3 regions of the Streptomyces sp. NPDC048290 genome follow, and region 1 is predicted to be linked to each of the others. Evidence: riboswitches for the same ligand, from Rfam matches in the RefSeq annotation. Region 1 holds a riboswitch; each other region holds the start of a gene.
The links. Region 1 has a riboswitch for cyclic di-AMP ahead of AB0D49_RS03070 (NlpC/P60 family protein). Riboswitches for the same ligand answer to the same signal wherever they lie in the genome.
Positions count from the first base shown of each region.

Region 1 (5,461 bases):
GCCGTCCTCCATGCCGGTCAGGAAGACCACCGGGAACTCCAGGCCCTTGGCGGTGTGCAGGGTCATCAGGGTGATGACCCCGTCGCCGTCCTCCTCGTCCGGGATCTGGTCGGAGTCGGCCACCAGGGCGACCTGTTCCAGGAAGTCCGCCAAGGTGCCCGCCTCACCCTCGGCGCGCTCCTGTTCGAACTCCAGGGCGACGGCGGCCAGCTCCTGGAGGTTCTCGATCCGGGTCTCGTCCTGCGGGTCGGTGGACGCCTGCAACTCGGCCAGATAGCCCGTGCGTTCGAGCACCGCCTCCAGGATGGTGGCCGGCCCGGCGCCGGACTCCACGATCGTACGGAGGTCCTCCATGAGCGTGTTGAAGCGCTTGACGGCGTTGGTGGACCGCGCGGCCATGCCGTACGCCTCGTCGACCCGCTTCAGGGCCTGCGGGAAGCTGATCTTCTCGCGCTGGGAGAGGGCGTCGATCATCGCCTCCGCGCGGTCGCCGATTCCGCGCTTGGGGACGTTGAGGATGCGGCGCAGCGGCACCGAGTCCTCCGGGTTGGCGAGGACCCGCAGGTAGGCCAGGACGTCCCGGACCTCCTTGCGCTCGTAGAAGCGGACGCCGCCGACGACCTTGTAGGGCAGGCCGACGCGGATGAAGACCTCTTCGAAGACCCGGGACTGGGCGTTGGTCCGGTAGAAGACGGCCACATCACCGGCCTTGGCGTCACCGGCGTCCGTGAGACGGTCTATCTCGTCGGCGACGAACTGTGCCTCGTCGTGCTCGGTGTCGGCGACATAGCCGGTGATGCGCGCGCCCGCGCCCGCGTTGGTCCACAGGTTCTTGGGGCGGCGGGACTCATTGCGCTCGATGACCGCGTTGGCGGCGGACAGGATCGTCTGGGTGGAGCGGTAGTTCTGCTCCAGCAGGATCGTCGTCGCGTCCGGGTAGTCCTCCTCGAACTGGAGGATGTTGCGGATGGTGGCGCCCCGGAAGGCGTAGATCGACTGGTCGGCGTCGCCCACCACGCACAGCTCGGCGGGCCGGAGGTCGTCCTCGCGGGGCGGTACGTCCTCGTCGTGCGCGCCCGTGCCGACGAGTGCGCGGACCAGGGCGTACTGGGCGTGGTTGGTGTCCTGGTACTCGTCCACCAGGACATGCCGGAAGCGGCGGCGGTAGTGCTCGGCGACATCGGGGAACGCGCGCAGCAGGTTGACCGTCGTCATGATGAGGTCGTCGAAGTCGAGCGCGTTGGCCTCGCGCAGCCGGGACTGGTAGAGCGCGTAGGCCTGGGCGAGGGTCTTCTCGAAGCCGTCGGTCGCCTGGGCGGCGAAGTCCTCCTCGTCGATCAGTTCGTTCTTGAGGTTGCTGATCTTGGCGCTGAAGGACTTGGGCGGGTAGCGCTTGGGGTCGAGGTCCAGGTCGCGGCAGACCAGGGCCATCAGGCGCTTGGAGTCGGCGGCGTCGTAGATGGAGAACGACGAGGTGAAGCCGAGCTTCTTGGACTCGCGGCGCAGGATGCGGACACAGGCGCTGTGGAACGTCATCACCCACATCGCGTGCGCGCGGGGGCCGACGAGCTGCTCCACGCGCTCCTTCATCTCACCGGCGGCCTTGTTGGTGAAGGTGATCGCGAGGATCTGGCCGGGGTGGACACCGCGCTCGGCGAGCAGATAGGCGATGCGGTGGGTGAGCACCCGGGTCTTGCCGGAGCCCGCGCCGGCCACGATGAGCAGCGGGGTGTCCGCGTGGACGACCGCCGCGCGCTGGTTCTCGTTGAGCCCGTCCAGCAGCGCGGCCGGGTCGAGGGCGGGGCGGGGGGCGCCGTCCCGGTAGAACGCGTCCCGGCTCGGGGGCGTGTCGAACTTCCCGCCGAACAGATCGTCCGGAACCGGCTCCGGTACGTGATCGTCCTCGGGCGGAGGCGGGGGTTCCTCCTCGTGCCCGCGAGGGGTCCGGAGGTCCGCCAGGAAGCTGTCGTCAAAGAGGCTGCTCATCGCTCTCCGAGTCTAGGCCGCCCCACTGACAACCCGTGGCCGTCCCGGACAGATCCCGCGCCCGCCCCGCCCTTTCCGGTGGTCACACAGGGTGGCGGATCTTGAGCAGGGCGGGGTGGGAGGGGGTGCGGCGGACACCGTAACGACCGCCGGACGGAAAGGTCACGAAAATGTATCGGGCATATCGCCCACCAACCTTCACAGGCGCCACAGCAGTTGGCTACCGTTCCCGACAGGCCGAACGACCCCCACCGGCGAACCTCGCCGGGCCGTCCGGCCTCCGCCGAGTCCGGCGAGCCCTCGCGGCGGCCGGAGCCGGGGACCCACCGACATCTGGGGTGAATCGGTCCCGACTTCCTTGCAGGAGCGGACCGTAGGGCAACCCTTCCGAAGCACCCGCCCGAACCCGACAGCTAACCCGGTAGGCGGCCCATGGAAGGAGTCGCCTCCTTTGGCGTCGCACCGCAAGTACCGCCCCTCGGGCCCGCGCGTGGCCGGAATACGCACACCCGCCCTCGCCACCGCGGCCCTCACCTCCGTCGCCCTGCTCTCCCAGACGGCCGACGCCGCTCCCGCGGACGACAAGCCGAGCCTGGAGGAGGTCGAGAAGAAGGTCGACGACCTCTACCGCCAGGCCGAGTCGGCGACGGAGAAATACAACGCGGCGAAAGAGAAGACCACCAAGCAGCGCAAGCAGGTCGACACCCTGATGGACGACGTCGCCCGGCGCGCCCAGAAACTGAACGACGCGCGGGAGGAACTGGGTTCCTACGCCGCCGCCCAGTACCGCACCGGGGCCGCCGCCCCCAGCACCGCGAGCCTGCTGCTGGCCGACTCGCCACAGGACTACTTCGACCAGACCCAGCTGATGGGGCGGCTCACCGAGCGCCAGAAGACCGCGGTCGACGACTACTTCGCCCAGCAGTCCGACACCATGGACAAGCGCCGGGAGGCTGGGAAGAGCCTGGAGACCCTCACCGACACCCAGGACGACCTCAGGACGGCCAAGGCGACCGTCCAGCGCAAGCTGGCGAACGCGCGGGAACTGCTCTCCGATCTGACCGCGCAGGAGAAGGCCCGGCTCGCCGAGATCGAACGGCGCAAGCAGGCAGAGGCCGAGCGCAAGGCCGAGGAACTGGCCCGGCAGCAGCAAGCCGAGGAGGAGCGGCGCCAGGAGGAGGCCGCCCGGCAGCAGACCGAGGAGCAGAGCGGCTCCGCGGGCTCGGCGGGCTCGGCGGACTCCGGTTCCGGCTCCACCGGCACCGGCACCGGCTCGGACCCGTCGGCCACGGACCCGGCCTACTCCACCAAGGCCGAGAAGGCCATCGCGTTCGCCCGCGCCCAGATCGGCAAGCCGTACGTATGGGGCGCCACCGGACCCGGCTCCTACGACTGCTCCGGCCTCACCCAGGCCGCCTGGAAGGCCGCGGGCGTCACCCTCCCGCGCGTCACCTACGACCAGGTCAAGGCGGGCACCACGGTCACCGTCTCCGCCGCCCGCCCCGGCGACCTCGTCTTCTTCTACGACGACGTCACCCATGTCGGCCTCTACATCGGCAACGGCAAGATGATCCACGCCCCCAAGCCGGGCGCCTACGTCCGCGAGGAGTCGATCTTCTACGACGGCGAGTCGTCCATCCACAGCGTGGTACGGCCCGCCTGACGTCCCGGAGATCCGGGACGGGCGTGGGGGCGCGCGGTAGTGAACCGTCCCTAGGGACGTCCGCGCGCCGGGGGCGCGTGCGGAGAGGCACGCGCCCCTTCGAGGTCAACGGGTCAACGGGTCAACGGGTCAACGGAAAGGTAACCCTTCGCGCGGAATGTACCGATCGCCGGACTTTCCCTCGGTCGCCGTGCGCGCCCCCACGTTCCCCGGCGGCGCGCTCCTTACCATCGCCCCATGTCCGGCACCACATCCCTCCGCGCCTGGTGGGCGCAGCGTCCACCGGCAGCCGGGTCCGCCGTCATGGCGACCGGCATCGTGTCGACGGGGCTGAATCTGGCCGGATACGCCGTACTGTCCGGGATTCTGCTGGTGGTGGCCGCGATCACCTGGCTGGCCCTGGCGGCGGACTTCACCTCACGCCTGCTGGGCGACCGCGGGAGATGGCTGGAAGAGGCCGGTACGCCCACCGCGCTCACCGCCGTCGCCGCCACCACCGTCCTCGGCACCCGGCTCTCCGCGCAGGACTGGCAGCTCCCGGCCGAAGTCCTGCTGGCTCTGGCGGCGCTGGTCTGGCCGGTGCTCCTCGTGCTCGTCGTGACCCACTGGCACGAGCGGATGCCCGGTGCGGTGTTCCTGGGCTGCGTCGCCACCCAGGGACTCGCGGTGCTCGGCGGGACCCTGGCGAAGGCGGAGGGGGTGGCCTGGCTCGGACACGCCGCCATGGTGCTGTTCTGGCTGGGACTCGTCCTGTACGCCGTCGCACTGACCCGCTTCGACTTCCGGCAGCTCTGGGAGGGGGCCGGTGATCACTGGGTCGCGGCCGGGGCGCTCGCCATCTCCGCGCTGGCCGGCTCGAAACTGATCGCCGCGGACAGCCCGGCGCTCTACCTCTGGAACTCCGACGACCGCGGGGTGCTGCGGACCGTCACCAGCGCCCTGCTCGCACTCGACCTCGCCCTCTACGCCGTCCTCCTGGTGGCGGAGGTGGTCCGGCCCCGGCCGCACTACGACGTACGGCGCTGGGCCACCGTGTTCCCCATGGGCATGACCGCGACGGCGATGCTGTCCGTCGGGACCGCGATGGACGTCTCCTGGCTGCGGACCCCGGCCGAGGTGCTGCTGTGGCTCGCCGTGGCGGCCTGGCTGGTGGTCGCGGCCGGGGCGATCGAGAGCGCGTGGCGCGCGATCCACGTCCCCGCGCCGGACTCACCCGGCGAAGACACCGGCCGCACACCGTAGAGGTCCCACATGCCCGGGTCCCGCAGGCCCGTACCCCTGTGCGGACCTATGTCCAGAGCACCGCGATGAAGATGTTCGCCGTGGTCAACAGTCCCACCAGGCCGAACAGGCTCTTGTCCACCTTCTCGTCGTCCCGCTTGACGTAGACCAGCCCGAGGATGACCACAAGCAGCGCCAGCTTCACGCCGATCTTGATGTTGTTCACGGTCTGGTCGTCGGCCTGATTCAGACCGACCAGGACGACGCCCGTGACCAGCATGGTCAACGCGCCGTGCAGCATGGCGGGGACGAATCGCGCGGTCCCCTGCCCCATCGCCTTCATCTGGGTGAGAAAGCCACCGAGCAGCGAGGCGATGCCGATGATGTGCAGTCCGACGAAGAGGTGGATGAGTACGTCCATGGGGCCGGAGCCTAACCAGCGCCCCTCACGGCCCCGCACACCGGGCACCTCCGGGCCGCCCCGCCGCCCCCACATATACTCCCGGCCCCCCGCACCGCCGCCGAACCCCCGCTTCGGTCAGCACCGTGTGCGAAGACGCTCCCCCACCCGCTCCCACCTCGCCGAAATAC
Region 1 is NZ_JBEZLM010000002.1:173,811-179,271, reverse strand. Features, by position in the region: gene pcrA (DNA helicase PcrA) at 1-1,986, opposite strand, end outside; cyclic di-AMP (ydaO/yuaA leader) riboswitch at 2,258-2,430, shown strand; gene AB0D49_RS03070 (NlpC/P60 family protein) at 2,438-3,649, shown strand; gene AB0D49_RS03065 (tellurite resistance/C4-dicarboxylate transporter family protein) at 3,887-4,891, shown strand; gene AB0D49_RS03060 (hypothetical protein) at 4,938-5,291, opposite strand.

Region 2 (5,461 bases), on a different contig from region 1:
GAAGCCCCTTGTCCACCAGCGTGTTCAGCAGGTCCATGAGAGCCGATCCTGTCCTAAGGAGCCGCCCGGGGCCAAGGAGAGTTCGTACAAAGGGGCGCGCCGGACGTGTGGGTATCGCCACACAGTGCGGGGCTGGAGGTGCGGCTAGGGTCTGTTCACTGCCTACAAAATCACCGCGAGCCGATCCCGACGTCACCGCCGGCTGATCCAGACATCACCACCGGCTGATCCCTACGCAGCCCGCACACCCCGGAGGAGCCATGGCGTTCGGCTGGATCGACGAGCAGGCACGCACGCGCCGCCGCGCCGGACTCGTACGGACCCTGCGACCGCGTCCCGCCGACTCGCCGCTGCTGGACCTGGCGAGCAACGACTACCTGGGGCTGGCCCGGCACCCCGAGGTCACCGAGGGGGCCGCCGCGGCGGCCCGGACCTGGGGCGCGGGCGCGACCGGCTCCCGGCTGGTCACCGGCAGCACCGAACTCCACGCCGAGCTGGAACGCGAACTGGCCGCCCACTGCGGCTTCGAGGCCGCGCTCGTGCTGTCCTCCGGATACGCGGCCAATCTCGCCGCCGTGACCACGCTGGCCCCGCACGGCACGCTGATCGTCTCCGACGCCGGGAACCACGCCTCCCTCATCGACGGCTGCCGGCTGGCGCGCGGCACCACCCAGGTCGTCCCGCACACCGACCCCGAGGCGGTCCGCAAGGCACTGCGCACCCATGACGGACCGGCCGTCGTCGTCTCCGACACGGTGTTCTCGGTCGACGGCGACGCGGCGCCCCTCAAGGAGCTGGCCGCGGCGTGCCGGGAGCGCGGGGCGGGGCTCGTGGTGGACGACGCCCATGGGCTGGGGGTGCTGGGCGAGGGCGGCCGGGGCGCGGCAGCCGCGGCGGGGCTCGCCGGCGCACCGGACGTGGTGGTGACGGCCACCCTGTCCAAGTCGCTGGGCAGCCAGGGCGGAGTGGTCCTCGGACCGGCCGCCGTGATCGACCATCTGGTCAACGCGGCCCGCACCTTCATCTTCGACACCGGACTCGCCCCGGCCGCGGCGGGCGGCGCGCTCGCGGCGCTGCGGCTGCTGGTCGGGGAACCCGGACGGGCCGCCCGCGCGCGGGCCGTGGCGGCGGAACTCCACGCCCGGCTGACGGAGCGGGGCCTCACGGCCGTCCGTCCGGACGCGGCGGTGGTCTCGGTGCGGGCACCGTCCCCGGAGGGGGCCGTGCGGTGGGCCGCGGACTGCCGCGGGGCCGGGCTGGCCGTGGGCTGCTTCCGCCCGCCGTCCGTGCCCGACGGGATCTCGCGGCTGCGGCTGACGGCCCGCGCGGACCTCTCCGGGGAACAGCTGGAACACGCCGTCCGGATCATCGGCGAGACGCGACCATGAGTCGGCGAACCACGGCCGTGCACCACCCGTGCGAGAACCGGACCGGATTGAAACGGATCGTTCGGGACGCGCTGTACATCAGTAGTCAGCGGTGCCACGCCCATCAGTAGTGCCCACGCGAATCACGATGATCCGAGAATCAACGATGATCCGAGAACCAAGGATGATCCCGAGAATCGGTGCTGATACACGAATCGATGCTGACGCACGCATCGGTCACGACCCGTGAATCGACAGTGATCCGTGAATCGGGCATTCATTGGTGAGTCGGGCAACGGCCGGTGAGTCGGGCATTGATCGGTGATTCGGGCAACGGTCGGTGATTCGGGCAACGGTCGGTGATACGGGCAGTGGCCCATGCCTCAGAAGTGATCCATGCATCGGACGACATCTGCGAAATGGACGTGATCTGCGAAATGGACGTGACCTCCGCATCGGATGTGATACTCCGGACCGGACGTGATCAGTGACCGGCGGAGATCTTCGGCGGAGATCTCCGGATCAGCGGAGCGCCGCCGTGAATCCCGCCCAGCTCTCCGTGGAGAAGAGCAGCGCGGGCCCGGACGGGTCCTTGGAGTCGCGCACGGCGAGCAGTCCGGCCCAGGGGCCGCGGGGCGGTCGGGCCGTCTCGACGCAGTTGTTCGCGCCGGTGCTGTAGCTGCTGCGCAGCCACCGCACTCCGTGCAGTCGGTCGGTGGAGGGGACGTGTCGAGGCAGTGCGGTCATGGTGCCTCCCTATGCGCCATATGAGCCGTCACTTATCCCGGCGATGAAATCCAGCGAGTCCGCGGGTGAAAGCGCGTGGTGCTGAAGGGTACGGAACGACTCGCTGTAGGCCACTAGGTCTTCTTTCCGTTCCAGATGGAGGCTACTCGTCATGTGGTCCAGAACAACCACATCCAGATCGGAAGTGCGCGAAAACGAGAAGATAACGAAAGGACCCGTCACCCCGATATGCGCACCGGCGGAGAACGGCAGCACCTGGAGCCGTACTTGCGGCAGCCGCGCCGCCTCCGCCAGTCGTGACAGCTGACGGGCCATCACCGCGGGTCCGCCCACCTCCCGCCGCAGCACCGCCTCGTCCAGCACCGCGCTCAGCTCCAGCGGCGGATGCGCCCGCAGCACGTCCTGCCGGGCCAGCCGCACCTCCACCAGCGTGTCCAGCCGCTCGTCCTCCAGTCCCTCGACGGCCGCCCGGGTCACCGCGCGGGCGTACTCCCGGGTCTGGAGCAGCCCCGGAATCACCGAGGTCTCCAGCGTGCGCATGGCGGTGGCCTGCGACTCCAGGCTGATGAAGTCCCGGTACGTCGGCGGCAGCACCCCGCGGTAGGCGTGCCACCAGTGGTGCCGTCCGCCCTCCTCCGAGCCGGCCAGCACCAGCAGCAGCTCCCGCAGATCGGGGTCCTCGACGCCGTACGCGTCCAGCAGTAACCGGACATCGGCCGGTTTCACCCCGCTCGCACCGGTCTCGATCCGGCTGACCTTCGACTGGTGCCAGCCGACCAGACCGGCCGCCTCACCACTGGTGAGCCCCGCACGGGTGCGCAGCGCGCGCAATTCCGCGCCCAGCTTCCGGCGGCGCACCACGGGACCGTGCTGCATGGGCTACTCCTTACTCCTTCCGGGCCGCCCAAATACGCTCTGCCGTCGCAGAGTTCACCGCATTGAGCGACAGATATATGCATATCTTGGTGGATCGCCACCTGGACCGGCGCACTAGTGGCAGGCTGGGCGATGTAGCACCAGTCCGGGACCGTACTCGAACCTTCCGCCTCCGTGTCGGACCGCGGTCCCGTGGGAAAGGGACGACCTCGCCATGGCAGATCATCTGGAAGCGTCCGTCACTCTGCCGAGCGATGCCGCCTCGGTCTCCGCGGCCCGCGGCTACGCGGTCGACACCCTCGTCGAATGGGGTCTGCCGGCGGACACGGACCTCGCGGACAGCGTCCGGCTCATCGTCTCGGAACTGGCCACCAACGCCGTACAGCACACGTTCGGACAGTCGCCCACCTTCACGGTGGACCTGGAACTGGCGCGTGACGAGCAGTTGCGGATCGGGGTGACGGACAGTCATCCGCGGTTCCCCAAGCGGCTTCCGGCCGCGGTGCAGCAGGACAACGGGCGCGGGCTGGTCATCATCCGCTGGCTGGCCGCCGAGTGCGGCGGGAAGCTGAGAGTCCGGGCCACACCCGAAGGCGGCAAGACGGTCTCGATCGAGCTTCCCTGGTCGGCCCCGGCCCGCCCGGTGACCACGGCGGGGCAGCAGGAGCCATGACGCGTACCCTCCGCATCCAGTTTCCCGCCCCCCGCAGGAAACGTTTCCGCGGAGCGAGCCGCCACAACGGCCGCAGACGGCCCCGCGGTGGCCCCGACCGGCCGGAGGCGGCCCCGGCGGTGACAGGGCGTCAGACACGCCGTCACCGCCCCGCAGGGGCCACCTCGGACCGTCACCGTCGCTACACGGTCATTTCATGGTCACTTCACGCGCCCGTACCAGACACTCTTGGTCCAGATCTTCTGGAGCCGCACCACGTCACCGGACTTCGGCGAGTGCCAGATCTTGCCCTTACCGGCGTAGATCCCTACGTGGTAGATGTTCGAACCGGAGTGGAAGAACACCAGGTCACCGGACTTGCGGCTACCGGCGGAGATGTGCTTCGTCTTGTTGTACTGCTGGGCGGCCGTACGCGGCAGCTTCTTGCCGGCCTTCTTGAAGGCGTAGAGCGTAAGCCCCGAGCAGTCGAACCGACTGGGTCCGGTCGCCCCCCACTTGTAGGGCGCTCCCTTCTTGGAGGCGGCCACCTGGAGTGCCTTGGTCGCGTGTGTGGCGGCCGAAGCCTCCGGGGCGAGGCCCGGGACCACCACGCTGCCGCCCACCGCGGCGAGCGTCAGTGCCGATGCCGTACCGGCACGGGCCATCAGGGACGGGACACGATTGAGCGCGGTCATGCGCAACCCTTCGTCAGCCGCCTGTGAAGGATGACCTGTCGGATTCGGGCTGGCGAAGTTGCCCGGCCGCCCGAAGGCGGCTTCACCCCAAGGACCGCTCGAAGCCGAACTGCGCTCCGGCGACCCGTCGTACCTGGGTCCTCCACTCCTGCCGATCCACTCCTGTCGACCGGGCATCCGGGCGGCGGCAGGATTCGGCGTCCGCCCGGACCGCCCCGCCGCGGTGGCGGGGTCTTGTCGTCAGTCAGGGATCTTCACCTACGCGTGTCCGAAAATCCCAACGGAACCGAGTATTTGTGGCGTTACTCACCACTCACCCGTTCGGGTGGACATCCAGGGAAGGCGACGCGTGTCAGTCGGCGCCCACGCCCCGGACCAGCGGCGGAGCCGTTCCAAACACCGTCCTGGGGGCGCGTTGGGCAAGCGTGCCGGGTCGGCAAAATGACCATCCGATACGCCGAACGGACGTAATCCATTTGGTCCGTTTGACACCGGAGTCAGGCATTCCGAGTAGGCGTCCGGTGTGCCGCCCCGGACGCCCGGCGCCTCAGCCGTCGGAGCGCGGGGGCAGACAGACCCGCGCGGTACGGCGCTCGCCGTCCAGCACGCGCAGCGCCCGCGCGAGGGTCGCCGCCGACAGTTCCGACTCGCCCCGGTGGTGCATCAGCGCGAGCGCGTCCCGCAGCAGCACCGCCTTGGCGACCAGCGCCTGCGCGGCCCGCAGCGCCCCATAGGTGTCGCCGTGCCGGGCCGGATTGATCCGGCCCAGCAGATCGGCCGCCTCCAGATAACGGTCGATCAGCTCGCCCTCCGCGCGGGTCAGCGCGGGCAGCGGCGGGATCTCGGGCGGCAGCATCCCCGGCTCACCTCCCGCCCGTCGCCTTGCGGCTGCCGACGACCCGGTCGACCAGGCCGTACTCCAGCGCCTGCGGCGCGGTGAGCACCTTGTCCCGCTCGATGTCGGCGCTCACCAGGTGACGGGCGCGCCCGGTGTGGCGTACGAGCATCTCCTCCAGGCGGTCGCGGACCCGGGACAGCTCCGCCGCCTGGATCGCCAGATCGCTGGTCTGGCCCTCGATCGGCTCGGGCAGCGACGGCTGGTGGACCACGATCCGCGCGCCCGG
Region 2 is NZ_JBEZLM010000014.1:188,200-193,660, forward strand. Features, by position in the region: gene bioB (biotin synthase BioB) at 1-37, opposite strand, end outside; gene AB0D49_RS24930 (8-amino-7-oxononanoate synthase) at 261-1,388, shown strand; gene AB0D49_RS24935 (DUF397 domain-containing protein) at 1,890-2,114, opposite strand; gene AB0D49_RS24940 (helix-turn-helix transcriptional regulator) at 2,124-2,990, opposite strand; gene AB0D49_RS24945 (ATP-binding protein) at 3,205-3,663, shown strand; gene AB0D49_RS24950 (C40 family peptidase) at 3,864-4,337, opposite strand; cyclic di-AMP (ydaO/yuaA leader) riboswitch at 4,341-4,547, opposite strand; gene AB0D49_RS24955 (hypothetical protein) at 4,885-5,193, opposite strand; gene AB0D49_RS24960 (ATP-dependent Clp protease proteolytic subunit) at 5,201-5,461, opposite strand, start outside.
Region 2: another riboswitch for cyclic di-AMP. It lies ahead of AB0D49_RS24950 (C40 family peptidase); the one in region 1 lies ahead of AB0D49_RS03070 (NlpC/P60 family protein).

Region 3 (5,461 bases), on a different contig from region 1:
CCGCTCGGCGCCTGGTGGCTGCGCGAGCGCTTCGAGGGGACGGTCCGGGTCACGGAGGTGGCGCGCGTCCTCGGCGCGGCGGCCGACGGCGACCGTACGAGGCTGACCGTCCGCACCCACACCGGCGCCGCCGAGCACCTCACCGCCGACCATGTCATCGCCGCGACCGGCTACCGCGTGGACCTCGCCGCGATGGACTTCCTGAGCCCGGCGCTGCGCACCGCGCTCGCGGTCAGCCGGGGCACCCCACGGCTGGGCGCCGGATTCCGCTCCTCCCTGCCGGGCCTCTACTTCACGGGGCTGCCCGCGGCCTCCTCGTACGGTCCGCTGATGCGGTTCGTGTGCGGTACGGAGTTCGCCTCGCCGCGTCTCGCGCGCCATCTCGCGGCGGCCCATCCGTGACGGCTGGTCCATTGGTGGCTCGTCCGTGGCGGCCGTCCCTGCCGCCCCATTCGTGGCGGCTCGTCCGTGGTGGCCCGTCCATGAGGCCCGTCCGTGGCGGCCCGCGGTACTCCCGATGACCTTCCGCGGCCCGACCCTGACCGCTCCCCGCCGTCCGGCGACCGCTGCCCGCGCCTCCCGGCGACCCTCCGCCGCCCCCGGCGACCACTCCCCGTCCTCCCGGCGACCGCCCGCCGCCCTCCCGGCGACCGCCCGCCGCCCTCCCGGCGACCGCCCACGGTCCTCCCGGAAGGTCTCCCTCCGGCCGTCCGCTCCCATCCCCCCGGCGGCCCGTCGGGAGGCGCGCCGGGCGACCCACCTCTGAGTGAAAAGCGGACCCGTTTTCAGCACGCGCGAGCAGCCGCGCAGATCCCCGCCGAAGTGAAAGGCCGCATGGTACAGGGGAGTTGATGGGGGCGGGAGGGACGTGAGGGAACCCGTCCGACGTCCGGTTAGGGCCGGGTCGGGGCCGCGCGATGTCCGTATTCTCTGATCATGGCCGCACCCACCGCATATGCCGCACGCACCGTGCGCAGCACGTTCGCCCTTGTCGCCACCGACCTCGACGGCACGCTGCTGCGCGGCGACGACACCTTCTCCGACCGCTCGCTGGCCGCACTGGCGCGGACCGCCGAGGCCGGTGCCCGGCATCTCGTGGTGACCGGTCGCCCGGCCCCCCGGGTGCGCCCGCTCCTGGAGCAACTCGGCAGCACCGGCCTCGCGGTGTGCGGCCAGGGCGCGCAGCTCTACGACGCGGGCGCGGACCGGCTGCTGTGGTCGGTCACCCTGGACCGGGAACTGGCGGAGACCGCGCTCGGCAAGATCGAGGCCGAGGTCGGAGAGGTGTACGCGGCGGTCGACCAGGACGGGGTCGACGGGCTCACGCTGATCGAGCCGGGCTATCTGATGCCGCACCCCACGCTGCCCGCGGTGCGGGTCGGACGCCGGGCCGAGCTGTGGACCGAGCCGATCAGCAAGGTGCTGCTGCGCCATCCCGAGCTGACCGACGACGAGTTGGCGTCGGTGGCCCGCGCGGTGGTCGGCTCGCTGGCGACGGTCACCATGTCGGGGCCGGGGACGGTCGAACTCCAGCCGTGCGGGGTGACCAAGGCGACCGGGCTCGCGCTCGCGGCCCGGCGGCTCGGTGTGCGCGCCGAGCACACCATCGCGTTCGGGGACATGCCCAACGACATCCCGATGTTCGACTGGGCCGGACACGGGGTGGCGATGGCCAACGCCCATCCCGAACTCAAGGCGGTGGCCGACGAGATCACCACGTCGAACGAGGACGACGGCATCGCCGTCGTCCTCGAACGACTCTTTCCTCAGGTCCGATAAGCAGGCCCCATAGGCAGGTCCCATGAGTCGGCCCCATAGGCAGGCCCGATAAACGGGTCCTATGAGCGGGTCCTATAGGCAGGCCCTATGCGAGTCCCGCCCTCCGGCAGTCGCCGCCCCCACGGCGCTCCGGCACCGGACCGCACGGCGCTCCCTGGGCGGGCCCCAACCCGCGCGGTGAGCCGTGCGACGGATCAGTACGCGCCGAACACGTTGTCGATCGAGCCGTACCGGTCGGCCGCGTAGTTGCACGCGGCGACGATGTTCGCGATCGGGTCGTACGGGTCGTAGATCGTCCCGGAGACGTGGTACGCGGCGAAGGTCGGGTCGATCACCTGGAGCAGGCCCTTGGACGGGGTGCCCGCGGCGGCGTTGGAGTCCCAGTTGTTGACGGCGGCCGGGTTGCCGGACGACTCGCGCATCACATTGCGGTGGATGGAGTCGTAGCTGCCGGGGATGCCGTTCTGCGACATGATGTCGAGCGCCTGGCGAATCCAGCCGTCGAGGTTGTTCGGGTAGGCGGAGGTGGCCGCCGAGACCGCGGTCGGGGTGGCGGCGGTGGCGCTGGTGGCGCCGATGAGCGGCAGGGCGAGCACGGCGGCGCCGGTACCGGCGACGGCGAGCTTGCGGGTGATGCGGCGGACGCGCGGGGAGCGGTGCGCGGACATGACAGACATGACGGACATAGGGAACGGTTCCTCTCCTACGCCTACGAGGTGAGCTGTCGGGTTCGGGCGGGGAGGTGCCCGGCCGGCCTTGCGGCACGGCTTCACCCCGAGCCGTTCCGGACGATCGCAGTCGCGTAGCGGTACAAGCGGTACTACGCGGTTCTGCGGTGTCCGGCCCGGCGACTTACCTGGGTCCCCCGCTCCTGCCGTGGATCTAGTGAGTTGGTGCGGGCGGTGGCAGGACTCGGCGTCCGCCCGACTGGCCGGGAACGTATGCGAGAGCGGATGTCCGAAACAAGTGGCGGAATCACAGATCACCGCTTCTGATCTTCCTTCGCCCCTTTGCCGCACATGATCCTTTGCAGCTGAAAAGGGTCAACTCGTGAAACGGGGAAGGGGAATCGGTGTGCGGCTGCGGAGGAGTTGTGGGCGGCGGCGAGTGAGCCACATCACGCCCGTTCGCAAGAGTGGCAAATCGGGCAATGCACCCAAGTGCCTATTAACTAGCGGTGCGTGGAGTCCGATGCTCCCAGGTGCGATGGAAGACGACCTCGCGACCGAGGGTGCAAATCACCTCATTAACGGTCAAAAACTCCGTCGCCGTGCAGCTCATCTCCGACCGGACCCGGACCCTGGTGTCCCAGGCCGCGTCCGGCCGGTGCAGCCGGATCGTCCGGTCCGACCGGCTCCGCGCCGAGAGCGCGTCACCGTCCCGGACCGTGTACGACTCCAGGGCCTCCTCGGTGACCTCCAGACCGTCCGGATGCACCCAGGTGCCCCGGGGGCCGGGCGCGATCTCCAGCCGCCACTCGCCCCTGGCCACGTCCCGCACCACCAGCCGCCCGGGACGCGGCGCGTCCAGCGTGACGGCGGAGACGACACCGAGCGGCTCGGCCTGCTCGGGCGTGTCGTCGGGGGCGCCCACATGTACGTCGTCCGGTGCCTGGGCCGGTGTGTCGCCGGGGGCCTGTACATGTGCGTCGCCTGGTGCCTGGGCCGGTGTGTCGCCGGGGGCGTCCCCATGTGCCTCGCCCGGCGGCTCCACCGGCGCGTCGCCCGGCGCCTCCACATGTGCCCCGCCCGGCGCCTCCCCAGGCACCCCCACCGCCGCCCCCACCGGCGCCTCCGCAGACGTCGTCCCCGCCGGAGCCCGCCGTACCGGCAGCTCCAGGGAGCTGCCCGCCGGGTCCAGGAAGAACCCGGCCTCGGAGCCGGGCTGCGGCCACACCCAGGGCCAGTACGCGGAGGACACCGCCAGCCGCACCCGGTGGCCCGGTGCGAAGACATGCCCCAGGGTGCCCAGCGCGAAGGAGACCTCTTCGGTCGCGCCCGGCGGCCACCCCACCGCCCGCTCCCGCCCCGTCCGCGCGGAGAGGTTCAGCACGCCCCGGGTCACCAGCGTCGAGGAGCCGTCCGGGGCGATGTCGCACAGCCGGGCGATCACCTGCCCGCGCGGCACCTCGCAGCGCAGCCGCAGCCGCACCAGGGGCCGCCCCAGCACCGCCGTCCCCGCGCCGAGCGGGAAGTCGAAGCAGACCGACCGCCCGTCCTCCGCCCGCTGGTCCGGCGGCAGGTCGGCGTCCTCCCCGCGCGGCAGGAAGGCGCCCGCGTCCACCCCCGTGTGCATCGGGGAGCGGACGAGGACGGGGGCGCCCTGGAGGGCGTACACGACCGGCGTGACGTACGGGGAGGGCCAGCCGGGCTCGCCGGTCCAGCGGCCGGGCAGGCTGCCATAGGAGGGCGCCGGGGCGTGCGCGGTGGTCAGACGGACGCGCAGCGGCGGATCGGTGTCCACGCCCGTGTCCCGGCCCTTGAGCCAGCGGTCCCACCAGCGCAGGGTCTCCTGGAGGAAGCCGATCGCCGGTCCCGGCGGACGGCCCCGGTCCGGGTAGGTGTGCGGCCAGGGGCCGAGCAGCCCGCGCACCCGCCCGGCCGGGAGATGCTCCACCAGCCGCAGCACGGTGTCGCGGTACGGGTCGTGGAGCCCGCCGACGGTGAGCACCGCCGCCCGGATCGCGCCATAGTCCTCACGGACGGCGCCGGAACTCCAGTACATGTCCCGCACCTGGTGGTCCAGCCAGTCGTGCGCGGGCGGTTCCAGGGCGTCCAGCCGGTACCGCCACAGGTCGCGCCAGCCGTCCCCGACATGGCGGGGGTCCGGCGGACGGGCGGCGAGCGCCAGCAGCCGTGCCGACCAGCCGGGCAGATCCGCCGCGAGGACGGAACCTCCCGCGTACTGCCCGTCGTTGTCGTAGTGGTCGTCCGTGGCGCAGACACTGACGACCGCCTTGAGCGGTCCGGGCGCGAGGGCCGCGGTACGCAGTGCGAGGGAGCCTCCCCACGAGATGCCGATCATGCCGACCCCGCCGTCGCACCACGGCCGCGCCGCCAGCCACTCCACCACCTCGGCGGCGTCCGCCGCGTCCGCCGCCGGACCGCCTCCGGGCACGCCCCCGCTGTTGCCGTGCCCGCGCGCGTCGACCCGGACGCTCGCATAGCCGTGGCCCGCGTACCAGGGGTGGCGCTGGGCGTCACGCGACGCGGTCATATCGGTCAGCCGGAACGGAAGGAGTTCGAGCAGCGCCGGTACGGGGGTATCGGTGACCGGGCGCCACACACGGGCGTAGAGCAGCGTCCCGTCGCTCAGCGGGACCCGGACGTCCTGGTGGGTCGTCGCACAGGGGAAGGAGGTACGGATGCGCATCGGACGGACCACCGAGCTAGGACGGACCACGGGACGGGAACCGACCACCGGACGTGAGCTGGTCACCAGACTCCGGCTGACCCCCGGTGGACGGCGTCGCGGGAGGCACCGCCCGCGAACTGGCTGAAAATGATGCGGTCGGCTCTCGGTATCGAGAGGCAATCCGCGACACTTCTTCCTATTGCGCTGCAATTCAATAAATACCCGCTCGTATCAGGTGATCAAAAACATACCGGGCCTGATCCGATACCGCCCGTGCTGTGCGGTGGGCGGCATCCGTGATCGAAACATGACCGGATACGCTGACGTG
Region 3 is NZ_JBEZLM010000004.1:423,603-429,063, forward strand. Features, by position in the region: gene AB0D49_RS09245 (FAD-dependent oxidoreductase) at 1-402, shown strand, start outside; gene AB0D49_RS09250 (HAD family hydrolase) at 937-1,779, shown strand; gene AB0D49_RS09255 (transglycosylase SLT domain-containing protein) at 1,974-2,456, opposite strand; cyclic di-AMP (ydaO/yuaA leader) riboswitch at 2,471-2,677, opposite strand; gene AB0D49_RS09260 (CocE/NonD family hydrolase) at 2,947-5,151, opposite strand.
Region 3: another riboswitch for cyclic di-AMP. It lies ahead of AB0D49_RS09255 (transglycosylase SLT domain-containing protein); the one in region 1 lies ahead of AB0D49_RS03070 (NlpC/P60 family protein).